3 regions of the Alcaligenes sp. SMD-FA genome follow, and region 2 is predicted to be linked to each of the others. Evidence: riboswitches for the same ligand, from Rfam matches in the RefSeq annotation. Region 2 holds a riboswitch; each other region holds the start of a gene.

Region 1 (4,595 bases), 230 kb from region 2:
AGGCATCAACTCGATGTAGTTGACGTTCATATGGGCAGGCGCATTCATGATCCAGGTAATGGTGTTGGCGATATCCTCAGGCGTCAGCGCATCCACGTTCTGGTAAAGCGCAGCGGCTTTGTCTTTATCGCCCAAACGCACGGCGGAGAAGTCCGTGCCGGAACACAGGCCAGGAGCCACAGTAGAGACACGCACTGCCGTACCCGACAGGTCGGCACGCAGATTCAGGCCCAGATGATGCACAAATGCCTTGGTAGCGCCGTACACATTGCCGCCGGCGTAAGCGTATTCGCCCGCCGTCGAGCCCAGATTGATGATATGGCCCTTGTTCTGCTTGACCATACCTGGCAGCAAAGCGTGCGTAATATGCAGCAACGCGCTGATATTGGTAGCCACCATGGTATCCCACTGATCCATCTTGGCGTCTTGCGCCTTGTCCACGCCTAGCGCCAAACCGGCGTTATTGATCAGCACGTCGATATGGGGATAACGAGCCGTCAGATCCGCCAACACTGCCTCAGCACGCGCACGATCGGTCAAATCCACGCTGACCGGTACAAACCGCTCGCCCAGCTCGGCGGCCAGGGCATCCAGCTTGTCCTGACGGCGCGCCAGACCCAGCACGGTGTGCCCTTCAGACACCAATTTACGAGCAAGAGCGGCCCCAAACCCTGAGGAGGCCCCGGTGACAACGGCGGTTTTCATAGTGCGATCCCTATACAGCTCGCTGCTCGTTAAGCAGGCGACAATTAAAGCATTAAGGATAGCAAACTTCAGGAGCTTCGTAGCCCCTTCCCCCTAGGGAAAAAGCGGACAAATCCAGCGATGGAAATGCCCGCTTTTTTCTCATCCCAAGGTCAGGCTGCAGGACGCTCCAGCCCCAGGTGTCCACGCAAAGTGCTGTGCTCATAATCATGGCGGAACAGGCCGCGTTTTTGCAGAACAGGTATCACCTGCTCAACAAAGTCTCGAATACCATTGGGCAAGGAAGGCGGCATCAGGTTAAAACCATCCGCGCCTTCATTGCGCCACCATTGCTCAATCTGATCAGCAATGGATTCTGGCGTTCCGACCATGGTGCAATGACCACCACCGGCAGCAATACGACCCAGCAATTGACGAACCGTTGGTTTTTCTATTTCAACAATGCGCAGCATGGTGGCATAACGCCCTTTGGGGCCCTTGAAGCTCTCCAAAGGAGGCAGTGGCGGTACCGGCGCATCCAGTTCCCAGCCCATGCAATCCTGACCGACGAACATACCCAACTGGCGCAAGGACGTCTCGGCGGGCAAGAGCTCATCCAGTTCCTGCTGTTTGCGACGCGCCTCTTCCATGGTAGAGCCCACATAGGTCACCAGGCCTGGCATCACGGGCACATCCACGCCCCGCCCCGTTTCCCGCACGCGTCGTTTGATGTCGCGGTAATAGGATTGGGCCGAGGGCAAGTCATACGCCACGGCATAAATCGCTTCAGCTTTGCGCGCGGCCAAATCCCGGCCCTGCTCAGAGGCACCGGCCTGAAACAGAACAGGCTGTCCTTGTGGTGAGCGCGGCAAGGTCAAGGGCCCATCGACCAGGAAGTGATCGCCCTTATGCAGGATCTGACGCACCTGATCTACCTTGGCATAATCGCCCTGCCTGTCCATCACCAAGGCACTGTCGCTCCAGGAGTCGAACAGCTTCAGCGAAGTCTCAACAAACTCTTCAGCCCGTGCATAGCGCCAGGCATGGTCGGGCATGGCTTCGTAGCCGTGATTACGTGCTTCCGAATCAAACATGGATGTCACCACGTTCCAGCCCATCCGTCCCTTGGACACATGATCCAGGGAGCACAACATGCGCGCTGCCACAAAAGGCGTGTAGAAAGTGCTGGAAACGGTGCTGATCAGGCCGATACGCTCGGTGGCTCGCGCCAGGGCGGCCATCATGGTCAAGGGTTCCAAAAACCAGCGCGGACCGTCAGACACGTTATCGCTGGATTGGCCATCGGCAAAGAATATGGCGTCCAGCTTGCCACGCTCGGCGATCTGGGTCAGTTCTTCGTAAAACCGGACATCGCCGAGGCGTTCTACCTGCGAATCGGGATGACGCCAGGCTGCTTTGTGATGCCCGCAGCCCATAATGAATAAATTGAAGTGCAGCTGCCTCATCCGTTTTTCACCAATCCACCGTCCACCACCAAATTCTGCCCAGTGACTGCCCGAGCCCACGGACCGGCAAAGAACAAAGCGGCATCGGCGAACTCCTCAGGCGTAGTCACACGGCGCAACGGTGTGCTGGCCGCAATCAAGTCAAACACGGCCTCGGGCGTAGCCGCGGACGCATCGGTTGTACGCAGCAAACCGCCAGAAATCATGTTCACAGTAATCTGATCGGGCCCCAGATCGTGCGACAAGGTACGCGTCATGGACAACAACGCCGCCTTGGCGGCCGTGTAATCGTGATAGGGCACAACAGGGTTCTGGAACAGGTTCGTACCGATATTGATGATGCGACCAAAGCCCGCTTGCTTCATACCAGGCAATGCCGCCTGTGTGGTGTTCAAGGCACCGCCCACAATGCCTTCCAGTTGCTGGTTCAGTTGCGACCACGTCAGCGTATCGGCATGGGGACGAGCATCGCCGTTGAAAGAAAATTCAGGCAAAGCGTTATTGACGACCGTAGTGATAGGCTGGCCAAAATGCGCCTGGGCCTTGGCAAACAAAGCTTGCACCGCCGTCGCATCCGTCACGTCCGCTTGCACGGCCAGACATTGCTGCGGGAACTCATCCGCCAGCGCCTGAGCGGCTGCTTCACTTTTCAGGTAATTGATGACAACTTTCGCGCCCTGACGCGCAAACGCACGTACCAGGCAAGCCCCCAGGCCGCGTGCGCCGCCGGTGACCAGAACAAGTTGTTGGGAGAGTTCCGAGACGTGTTCCACAGACATGAGACTCCTTGCAAGAATTCGGCGAGGATGTCGGCCCGGTTCAGACGCAGGTCTATGGATTCGGACATCCCTTCGCCAGTATGAGCTGGATCAGGTTCGACGGGTTTTATCTCAGCCCTTTCCAAGAAGGACACCCCGTGCCGCAGCCAGACCATAGCATAAATTGGCCTAGACCGTATCATTGACATTTGAAAGAAGCTCTCCTACTCTTTGAACCTGTTCCTGGGGGAGTCCTTAACGGGCTGAGACTCCGCATTCAAGCGGTAACCCTTAGAACCTGATCCGGATCATGCCGGCGAAGGGAAAGGAAACGCGGCCTGGCAGCCTGCCCGCTCTTGTCTGTGCGGTGCATTCATCAGCTCACACGCCCCATTTCAATCCCTCCATTTTTCTGCGCCCTGCCCTGGCATCCCGCCAGCTTGGCCGGTTTGTGCCTGTTCAAACAGGTTTTTGGGGAGATCTCATGCTGGACCAAACCGCCACCCTCCTGTGGCTGATCGTTTTTTCTGCGGCTTTTGCTCTGGCCGGGGTGCTATACGCCCGCCACTACAAAAATTCTCTTGAAGACTTTGTGGTGGCTCGCAATAGTCAAAGTTCCGTCGCTACCATTCTGACTTTATTGGCTTCTTCGCTGGGCGCATGGATCCTGTTCTCACCCGCGCAGGCTGCCACCTGGGGAGGATTGAGCGCCGTCATCGGCTATGCCCTCGGTTCCATGTCGCCCCGCCTGGCCATGATTCCGCTGGGCAAACGCATGCGCGAACTGCTGCCACGCGGCCACAGCCTGAGCGAGTTTGTCATTGCCCGCTACGGTCGCCCTATGTATGCGCTGACCCTGCTCATCATGTTGTTTTACATGTTCATCTCCATGACGGCTGAAATCACCGCCATGTCCAAGATGATTACCTTGATCGCCCCTATCCCCCTGTGGGTCACCGCCAGTATTGTGCTGCTGGCCACGCTGATCTACACGTCTTATGGCGGACTGCGCGCGTCCATCTTTACCGACAAGGTACAGATGCTTGTAATCCTGCCCATGCTGTTTCTGATCATCATGTTTGGCTGGCAAGCCGTAGGGGGACCGGTGCAATTGTTTGACAGCGTGAAGCTGGAGGCGCCGCGCCTGATCGAGCTTGGCGACCCGGTCGGTATCAAGGCCGGGCTGACCTTCTTTGTGGCCATCTTGCTGACCGGCCTGTTTCACCAGGGCAACTGGCAGCGCATCTATGCCGCCAAAGACACGCAGTCCATGCGTCGCGGTTTTTTGCTCGGTGGCCTGTTTGTCGCCCCTTTCATCTTTTTGATGGGTTTATTTGGTCTGGCCTTTGTGGGCCTGGGCTCCACCGGTGACAGCTCCGTCGCCTTGTTCAACGTTATTTTGCCGCACGTACCGGTCTGGTTTCTGGTACTGCTGATTCCTTTGGGCCTGTCCTTGGTCATGAGCAGTGCCGATACCGCCATCAGTGCTGTTTCCAGCCTGATTGCGGTGGATCTGGGCCGGATCATGCCCCATCGCAATACCGCTCAAATGATGAGTCTGGCGCGGTCCCTGATCTGGGTTTGCTCCATCCCTGTGCTGTACGCGTCCTCGCAAGGTTTCAGTGTGCTGTACCTGTTCCTGCTGGCAGACTTGCTGTGTTCGGCAGCCGCTTTCCCCGTGTTCTTT
Region 2 (4,595 bases):
GCATGTGTCCACCGCAGAAGAAATGCAGTTTCTGGCCGCCCACAAACACCGCGTGACCGTAGAGGTGACCCCGCATCATCTCAGTTTGCAAGCCCCTGAATGCTATGAGCGTCTGGGCAGTTTGGCGCAAATGAATCCGCCGGTGCGCGAGCAAGCTCATCAAGATGCGCTGTGGCAGGCGATCCGCTCGGGTGTGGTGGATGTCATTGGTAGCGATCACGCGCCGCATACCTTGCTGGAGAAATCCCAAGCCTATCCCGCTTCACCCAGCGGCATGACCGGCGTGCAGACCTTGCTACCCGTGATGTTGAACCATGTCCATGCAGGTCGCTTGAGTCTGCAACGGCTGGTGGATTTGAGCAGTACCGGGCCTGCCCGGATTTTTGGTCTGGAAGGCAAGGGACGCATCGCTGTGGGCTTTGATGCGGATTTCAGCATTGTGGATTTGAAGGCACGCCGCCGTATCCGCAATGACTGGATTGCCAGTGTCAGCGGCTGGTCTCCCTACGACGGTATGCCCGTTGTAGGCTGGCCAATTCACACCATTGTGCGCGGCCATTGTGTGGTTCGTGATGAAGCCTTGGAACGGCAGGCGCAAGGCAGGCCGCTGCGTTTTCTGGACGTCCCTTAGCCGCCCATTCAATCAGGAGTGCGCCATGACGGATTCAAAAGAGCTTAAAGAGCGTGGCTTGAAGGTGACCACAGCCCGTATCCAGATTCTTGAGATATTCCAGGCCCCCGGCATTCGTCATTTGACGGCAGACGATGTGTATCGCCAATTGATACGACAAGGCAGCGAGATCGGCCTGGCGACGGTCTACCGTGTGTTGACCCAGTTGCAACAGGCAGGCTTGCTAAAGCAGGTTTATTTTGAATCTGGCCGGGCGCTCTATGAGCTGGATGACGGCGAACACCATGATCACCTGATCTGCACGGACTGCGGACGTGTGCAGGAGTTTCATGACCAAGCTATTGAGCAGCGACAAAAAACGATTGCTCAAGAACGGGGCTTTCAGGTTCTGGAACATAGCCATGTGCTGTATGGCCGTTGCCTGAAAGCGGATTGCGAATATCGCCCGGAACCCATGATGACAAGGAGAAAACGTGAAGACTGAAGGACAAGAAACCAGGTCTGCTGAAAATGCGACAGTCCAAATGAGCCGCCGAATCTCGGTGGAGCAAGTGGAAGAGGGCCACGAACTGGCCCCCAAGTTTGATGAGCACGGCTTGATTGCTTGCATCACGACAGACGCTAGCAATGGCGAGGTCTTGATGTTGGGTTACATGAATCGGGAAGCCCTGGAGAAAACCATACAGACAGGGCAAGCCCATTACTGGAGCCGCTCGCGTCAAATGCTCTGGCATAAAGGTGCCAGCAGTGGACTGGTGCAGACGGTAGAGGAAATGCGTATCGACGACGACCAGGACGCGGTGTGGCTACGTGTGCGGGTAGCCGGTTCCGGAGCCAGTTGCCACGTGGGCTATTACTCCTGTTTCTACCGGCAGGTGCCGGTGGGTGCCGAGCATAGCAAAGGTCAGGATCTGGTCTTTGTCGAGTCCGCCAAGACCTTTGATCCCAAAGAAGTGTATGGGGATGTGCCCAATCCCACTGTGCTGTAGTGTTTGTTTCATTCAATGGAGCCGCTTGACTGTTCGCACTCGTAAAACTGCAGGGCAGTCAGACTGAACATCGCATAGCGATCAGTTGTAATGGGAGAGAGCTTACTTGAGAGGCCATAAAGCATGGAAATGATGCACCGGACCTTGCCCCAGGCCGATCTGCAATTGGTCGGCAGCGGCCAAAGCGCCATTCAGGTATTCCTTGCCCAAACCCACCGCAGTTGGCACGCTGCGCCCCGGTAGCAGGGCCGCAATGGCGGAGGATAGCGAGCAGCCCGTGCCATGTGTGTTGCGTGTCGGGATGCGGGGCGACTGAAAAACATGGCTCTGCCCCTGACCTTGCAACAGATCCACACTGTCCGGGCCGTCCAGGTGGCCGCCCTTGAGCAGCACCCATTCAGGGCCCAGCAAGCACAACTCCTTTAAAGTGCTGTGCATTTCTTGCAGCGAGGCGGGTTCCGGTTTTTGCAGCAAATCGCCTGCTTCGGGCAAGTTGGGGGTGAGCAGGGTACACATGGGCAGCAGCTTGTCGCGCACCACGGAGACGGCTTCGGGGCTGAGCAAACGGTCCCCGCTTTTGGCAACCATGACCGGGTCCAGCACAATCGGGCAGTCCAGGCCGTGATGGTGCAGGCGGTCTGCAATCGCTTCCGCAATCCCTGCATTGGCGACCATGCCGATCTTGATGGCATCCACGCGCACATCCTCAAACACCGCGTCCAACTGGTCCGCCACAAAGTCCGGCTCCAGCGCCACAAAACGCCGCACGCCCTGGGTGTTCTGCGCGACCACGGCTGTAATTACGCTCATGCCGTAGGCACCCAAGGCGTACATGGCTTTCAGATCAGCCTGAATACCAGCGCCGCTGGTCGGGTCTGTGCCCGCAATACTCAATACATTCGGAATCATGCTTGGCCTACTTGATCTTGAGTGGCAGCCAATGCCAGTGCCTGGCGGGCAACTCGGACGACGTCAAAACTGTGTGCTACATCCAGGCTGTTCAGTTCCGCATTGCTGAACCAGCGTGCGTCCAGGGCATCATCGCCTGCCTGCGGCTCACCTTGCTGCCAGCGAAACAGCACAGCAATCAGAATGAAGTGTGAATAGGCCAAGGGTGTGGTGCTGGGCTCGCGGTCAAACACATCCAGCGCATCAAAGACCTGCAAGGCCTGGCCTTGTATGCCGGTTTCTTCGGCCAATTCCCGATGGGCCGCCGCCATGATGGTTTCGCCCGCGCGGATTTTGCCGCCCGGAAAGGCCCAGCGTCCGGCATCGGGCCGATTGGCGCGGCGTATCAGCAAAATCTGGTCTTGACGGATGACGGCAGCCAGGGTGGCGGCAACCGGGCCGACGGGGGCGGGAGAGTGGTCAGACGACAAGATAGCAACTCCTACTCAAGGATAGCCATCCGGCAGCAAGCGGCGAGCAGGTACATACCCGTCCCTTCGCCGGCATGACCCGGATCAGGTTCAACGGGTCACTGCGGTGCAATCTGCTCGGGCAGTTTCTCAGCCTGCTCGCCAGGCTCCCCTCGGTGAAAAGACCGTTCTTGTTAAAACGGTCTGGGCGAGTATACCTGTCTTTCGCCTACAACTCCCCCGTCAAAAACTGCGCTCGCCCACGCCCGAAGGACCAGTCTGCATCGCTGTTCTCGACCAGAGCGATGATCAGATCATCGGGTGATACGCCACAGTTTTGTTCCAGTCGCTCTGCCAGCAAACGGTAGAACTGGACTTTCTGACTCTCGCTGCGGGGGCGGGACACGATATGCAGCAGCACTACTTTGTCGCTGCGAGGGTAACCCAGGCCGGTGTCGTCCAGCACCAGCTCGCCGGGACGGTGCTGGGTGACGCATTGGTAGCGGTCGCTGGCAGGAACATCAAAGGCGTGCACCATGGCTTGGTGCGTGGTGTCAAGTAGCTGGCGTAGTTCGTCGTCGCTGCGGCCTTGGATCAGGTCAAATTTCAGTAGTGGCATGGTGGGTCATTCTTGATAGGAAGTGCGGTCTGCAAGGCCGTCGGGAGTGATAGCCATATCGTCGTACATCAGGCGTTCGGCTTCGATGAGCAAGGTTGATAGTTGCTGGTAAGCGGCGGCCCATTCATCGATAAGCTCGTTGCTGGCTATCCTCTCGCTCAGCTCTTCGCGTAGGGCTTGCAGCAGGAAAGTGTCCCCATGTGGGGCACGCTCGGACTGGATTTGGAGAGCAACGCGATTGTTGGTGATCTGGCTGGCCAAGGGACTCAGCGGTGGGGAGTCGCGCAGTATCAATTCATAAAAATAGGTGGTCAAGGCTTCACTGTCGCTTGCCAGCAGCGGCACAGCCGCCTTGATGATGTCGCGTTGAGCGTCTGTCAACATACAAGTCAAAAGCCAGGCAAGATGTGGCCATTTGTGCAGTCAACGAGATAGGCAGCAGGGTGGGTCACGGTATCAGTCTCCTAGTTTGAGGTTGAGATAGCGGCGCTATCCATAGGGAAGATAGAAGACTGAGTAGATCAAGTAAAATGATGAATAGTGAATTTATGGATCATTAATAATGATTAAAAAGCGATCCCTATAAGTGTTGCCTGGACGAGCTTTAGGCGTACTTGCAGACGGCCAGCAGGTAGGAGCCAGTGCCAGAGGGCTGAGATGATGAGGGTTGCCTGTCTGTCGCGTGAGGGCATGAGGAAAACTATCTGCTCATTGATCACTAAAAAAGATTTTATTTATCAATATTCATCATTTTACTTGATTGATAACTGCGCCTATCGTCAAGGCTCTGAGGACACCGTGACCCAGGCCCAGACCAGCAGGAGGCAAGGTGATGACCGAAGCTGGCCGCTTGTGCGTGTTGGGTAGGCGGCCCACGACGTATCACGTTGGGTATTGCACGGTAAAGGACTTGTCCTCGATGACCTTTTCAAGGAGCTAATCATGCAACTGCGAGACAACGGACTCAGGTTCTCGCCCATCACGATTGTGTTGCACTG
Region 3 (4,595 bases), 1.7 Mb from region 2:
GACTGTCAGATGTTCACCCGCCGTCTTAGCGAATTAGCTGAGCAGGAAGGCGTGGAGTTTCGCTGGAATCAGAATATTCAGCGTATTCACAGCAATGGCACAGAGATCAGCGGCGTGCAAAGCTCCGACGGCTTGCTGACCGCCGATGCCTATGTGGTAGCCCTGGGCTCTTGGTCTACGGGTCTGATGAAAGACCTGCAAGCCATTCCGGTCTACCCATTGAAGGGCTACTCCATTACCGCCACGATTGCGGACGCCTCCCGTGCGCCCCAATCCACCCTGCTGGATGAAAGCTACAAGATCGCCCTGACACGCTTTGACAATCGTATTCGTGTGGGTGGCATGGCCGAGGTGGTGGGTTTTAACAAGCGCCTGAATCCACGCCGTGAACAGACTTTGCTGATGGTCTTGAATGACCTGTTCCCCGGCAGCTACCAAAGCGATGCGGACCTGCACTTCTGGACCGGCCTGCGTCCCAAGACACCGGACAGCACCCCGATCGTGGGCCGTAGCCGTTACTCCAACCTATTCCTGAACACCGGCCACGGCACACTGGGATGGACCTTGGCTACCGGCAGTGCGCAATTGCTGGCTGATCTGATCAGCAACAAAGAGCCTGCAATCCGTGCTGACGACTTGTCGGTGCAGCGTTACTACTAAGCCCCTGCTCTAGAGCATCAACAAAGGCTTTGCCGGGTTTAACCGGCAAAGCCTTTTTCAACTCCCCTGCCCTAATGGCGCGCCGGTTCGGCCAGCAACTGGCAATTGGCCGCAAACATATAGCCCCAGTTATGGATAGAGCGTATCGGTAAAACCGTCCCACCCTGGCTGAATTTGCGCCGCATACGGCTGACCAACACACCCAGGCGATTGATATGCAAGGCGCCAGGCGGATTGCTGATGACATCTGTTTTACTGGCAACAGCCCGCATCAGCTCGTAATGGCTAGCCCGGCGATCCTCCTCTCGCAGCAAACGGACCATAAAGGCGCGCTCCGTGCTGGTCAGACTAAATGACATGCCAACCGGTGATATCAAGGTCCAGCCTTCCTGATCCAGCACCCACTCCTGAATCAAGGAGGGTTCAGGAATAATGGGTATCTGCATCAAACGCCGTTGCAGACTCTGCAAACTGGCCGCCAGCAACTCCAAAGACGCATCCTTGGGACAAAACTGATCGCCGCCACTGTGCAAGGCTTGCAACATGGCCGAGTCCGTGGCGTCGGACTGCATCAAGATCCCGATTTGCGGACACAGCATCCGTAAGCGCACGGCTGCAGAGCAAATCTCTGCCAAAGTGCCTCCCAGCCAGGCAATACATAGTGAACCGGCATGACGCCCGCGCGTTTGAGCCAACTGCAATAAAGCCGTTACATCCGGACAAAAAATAAGACGATAACCACGTTCAGCCAGTGCCTGAATTTTTTGTTCTAGTAAATTCCGATCAGGGATAGCCGTGGCCAGGTAGAGCACAACAGGACCGCCAGCAATTTCATTTGCAACCGACATAGTTGAAACCTTAACTATAATGACATCTGATGACTATGTCGGACAGTATAAATCACGACTGTGATTTTTTATCAAAACCATCGTGCTGGCAGTTACATCAACAATCTGTTGTGTGAAACATTTCTCCGAACGCCTTCGCCATGCACGTCAATACCGCGGTCTTTCTCAGGCGGATTTGGCACGTCTATGCGGATTGACTCAAAGCGCCATCTCCAACTACGAAAACGGTACTCGTCGAGATGCCCGCGAAATACTGGAGCTGTCCAGAGCCTTGAATGTCAGCGCGGTATGGCTGCGCAAAGGTGTCGGCCAGATGGAGTTCTTGGACGACAGATATACCTTGTCCGAACCTCAGGAAGGCGCTCCGATTGTCTCCTGGCCGTTCCGTCTGTTCTCCGTCGATGAGGTGGTTGCGCTAGCCGATAGCGAACGGGATTTGCTCGATCGCACTTTGCGTCATTTGCTGGACGGCATGAAAAAGCGCTAGACACTACTCGTTTCTGCCCCCTACCTGCTGTCGCCAAGCGTCGCACTCTACTCAGTGGCTGGTTGTACACACAGCGTGATACCAGACTGCGCCCACACCTATCCTAACCTTCTCTTTGCCTAGCGAAGCAGATGGGGCCGGATCGTTTTATCACATACGGGGTTTTTCTTGAAAACCATCGTGCAGGGCGTTCCATGAACAATCTGTAGTGTGAAACACTTCTCTGATCGCCTCCGTCACGCCCGCCTGCAACGCGGCTTTTCCCAAGCCGAACTGGCCCGCCTGTGTAACCTTAGCCAAAGCGCCATCTCCAATTATGAGAGTGGCACGCGGCGTGACGCGCGCGAGATTCTGGATCTGGCCAAAGCCCTGAACATCAGCGCCCAATGGCTCAAGAACGGGCTGGGCAATATGGAGTTGAGCACAAGCCATGCGGCCACCTTGCAAGACTCCGGCGAAGGCCCGCCCATTGTGACCTGGCCCTTCAACCGCTTTTCCGTGGACGAGATTGTGGCTTTACCCCCCAAAGAACGTGACCATCTGGATCAAACCATCCGTCACCTGCTCAACGGCATGAAAAGAAAATAAGCCTTATACGTCCACAAGCAGCTCTAAAGTACCTATACTTGTCGGCACGCAGGGGTACTCGCCATTTGGCGGGTTGAGATAAACCCTCGTACCAGTACGGATAATGCCGATGCTGGGAGCGTGTGCCACAGGTGCAATGCCTGCACGGCACTTCTTCCTATATCGGCTCCACCATTTCCTTGGAGCTGCAATGACAAGCAAAACCCCTTCTTTTACGGCCACTGCGGCCAGCGTAGACCCGGCTGCGATCCAGCCCTTACCCAACTCCCGAAAGACCTATCAAACCGGCTCACGGCCTGATCTGCGTGTGCCTTTTCGGGAAATCTCTCTGGCTGATACGCCCAGCCACTTTGGCGCCGAGCCAAACCCTCCCTTAAGCGTTTATGACACCAGCGGTCCTTACACAGACCCCTCGGTACAGATCGATATTCGCAAAGGTCTGCCTGCACTGCGCCAAGCCTGGATTAGCGAGCGCAATGACACCGAGTTGATGGCAGGACTCAATAGCCAGTACGGTCAGGCCCGCCAGGCTGATCCGGAGCTGGACACCTTGCGCTTTGAACTGAAGCGTCAACCCCGGCGCAGTACTTCGGGTGCCAATGTCACGCAAATGCATTACGCACGGCGCGGCATCATCACCCCTGAAATGGAGTTTGTGGCGATTCGGGAAAATCTGCGGCGCGAGCAATACATTGAAAGTTTGCGCGCCAGTGGCCCACAAGGTGAAGAGATGGCCCGCCGCCTGACCAAGGTACACCCCGGTCAGGGCTTCGGAGCCAGCTTGCCCACCACGGTAACACCCGAGTTTGTGCGCGATGAGATTGCGCGTGGCCGAGCCATTTTGCCCGCCAATATCAACCACCCGGAAACCGAGCCCATGATTATTGGCCGCAATTTCCTGGTGAAGATCAACGCCAATATCGGTAACTCGGCCCTAGGCTCCACCATTGGCGAAGAGGTCGAGAAAATGACCTGGGCGATTCGCTGGGGTGCAGACACCATCATGGATTTGTCCACGGGCAAGAATATCCATGAGACGCGCGAATGGATTATTCGCAACTCACCCGTTCCGGTGGGCACCGTGCCTATTTACCAGGCACTGGAAAAGGTCGGCGGCATTGCCGAGGATCTGACCTGGGATATTTTCCGCGACACCCTGATTGAGCAAGCCGAGCAAGGTGTGGATTATTTCACCATTCACGCTGGTGTGCGTTTACCCTTCATTCCGATGACAGCCAGTCGCATGACAGGCATTGTGTCGCGTGGTGGTTCCATCATGGCGAAGTGGTGTCTGGCGCATCACCGCGAAAGCTTCCTGTACGAGCATTTCGAGGACATCTGCGAGATCATGAAGCAGTACGACGTGGCTTTCTCACTGGGTGACGGCTTGCGCCCCGGTTCGGGCTATGACGCCAATGATCAGGCGCAATTCGCGGAACTGCGTACCTTGGGCGAGTTGACTCAGGTTGCGTGGAAGCACGATGTTCAGGTCATGATTGAAGGCCCAGGTCATGTGCCTTTGCATCTGATTCCAGAGAACATGCAGTTGCAGCTGGAGCACTGTCATGAGGCCCCCTTCTATACCTTGGGGCCTTTGGCAACCGACATTGCACCGGGCTACGATCACATCACTTCCGGTTTGGGCGCGGCGATGATTGCCTGGCAAGGCACGGCGATGTTGTGCTATGTGACGCCCAAGGAGCATCTGGGCTTGCCGAACAAGAAAGACGTGAAGGACGGCATCATCACGTACAAGATCGCGGCACATGCCGCGGACTTGGCCAAGGGGCATCCTTCGGCGGCATTCCGGGACAATGCCTTGTCCAAGGCGCGCTTTGAATTCCGTTGGGATGATCAGTTCAATCTGGGGCTGGACCCGGATACCGCGCGTGAGTTCCACGACGAGACTTTGCCTAAAGACTCGATGAAAGTGGCGCACTTTTGCTCCATGTGTGGGCCCAAGTTCTGCAGCATGAAGATCTCGCAGGATGTACGTGACTATGCCAAGGCTA

What was found. A riboswitch is a leader RNA that binds a small molecule or an ion and turns the genes downstream of it on or off. The one in region 2 is predicted to bind thiamine pyrophosphate.
Region 1: another riboswitch for thiamine pyrophosphate. It lies ahead of OKX01_RS08970 (sodium:solute symporter family protein); the one in region 2 lies ahead of OKX01_RS07870 (NUDIX hydrolase).
Region 3: another riboswitch for thiamine pyrophosphate. It lies ahead of thiC (phosphomethylpyrimidine synthase ThiC); the one in region 2 lies ahead of OKX01_RS07870 (NUDIX hydrolase).

The regions. Positions count from the first base shown of each region.
Region 1 covers NZ_CP110108.1:1,934,289-1,938,883, reverse strand. Annotated here, with positions in the region: gene OKX01_RS08985 (SDR family NAD(P)-dependent oxidoreductase) at 1-705, opposite strand, end outside; gene OKX01_RS08980 (LLM class flavin-dependent oxidoreductase) at 858-2,150, opposite strand; gene OKX01_RS08975 (3-oxoacyl-ACP reductase) at 2,147-2,929, opposite strand; TPP riboswitch at 2,980-3,077, opposite strand; TPP riboswitch at 3,144-3,251, shown strand; gene OKX01_RS08970 (sodium:solute symporter family protein) at 3,393-4,595, shown strand, end outside.
Region 2 covers NZ_CP110108.1:1,709,108-1,713,702, forward strand. Annotated here, with positions in the region: gene OKX01_RS07850 (dihydroorotase) at 1-631, shown strand, start outside; gene fur (ferric iron uptake transcriptional regulator) at 657-1,115, shown strand; gene hisI (phosphoribosyl-AMP cyclohydrolase) at 1,156-1,620, shown strand; gene thiD (bifunctional hydroxymethylpyrimidine kinase/phosphomethylpyrimidine kinase) at 1,723-2,529, opposite strand; gene OKX01_RS07870 (NUDIX hydrolase) at 2,526-2,999, opposite strand; TPP riboswitch at 3,044-3,162, opposite strand; gene OKX01_RS07875 (tautomerase family protein) at 3,208-3,597, opposite strand; gene OKX01_RS07880 (hypothetical protein) at 3,604-3,981, opposite strand; gene OKX01_RS07885 (cytochrome b) at 4,540-4,595, shown strand, end outside.
Region 3 covers NZ_CP110108.1:3,436,717-3,441,311, forward strand. Annotated here, with positions in the region: gene OKX01_RS15890 (D-amino acid dehydrogenase) at 1-660, shown strand, start outside; gene OKX01_RS15895 (response regulator transcription factor) at 732-1,508, opposite strand; gene OKX01_RS15900 (helix-turn-helix domain-containing protein) at 1,621-1,995, shown strand; gene OKX01_RS15905 (helix-turn-helix domain-containing protein) at 2,206-2,583, shown strand; TPP riboswitch at 2,624-2,718, shown strand; gene thiC (phosphomethylpyrimidine synthase ThiC) at 2,774-4,595, shown strand, end outside.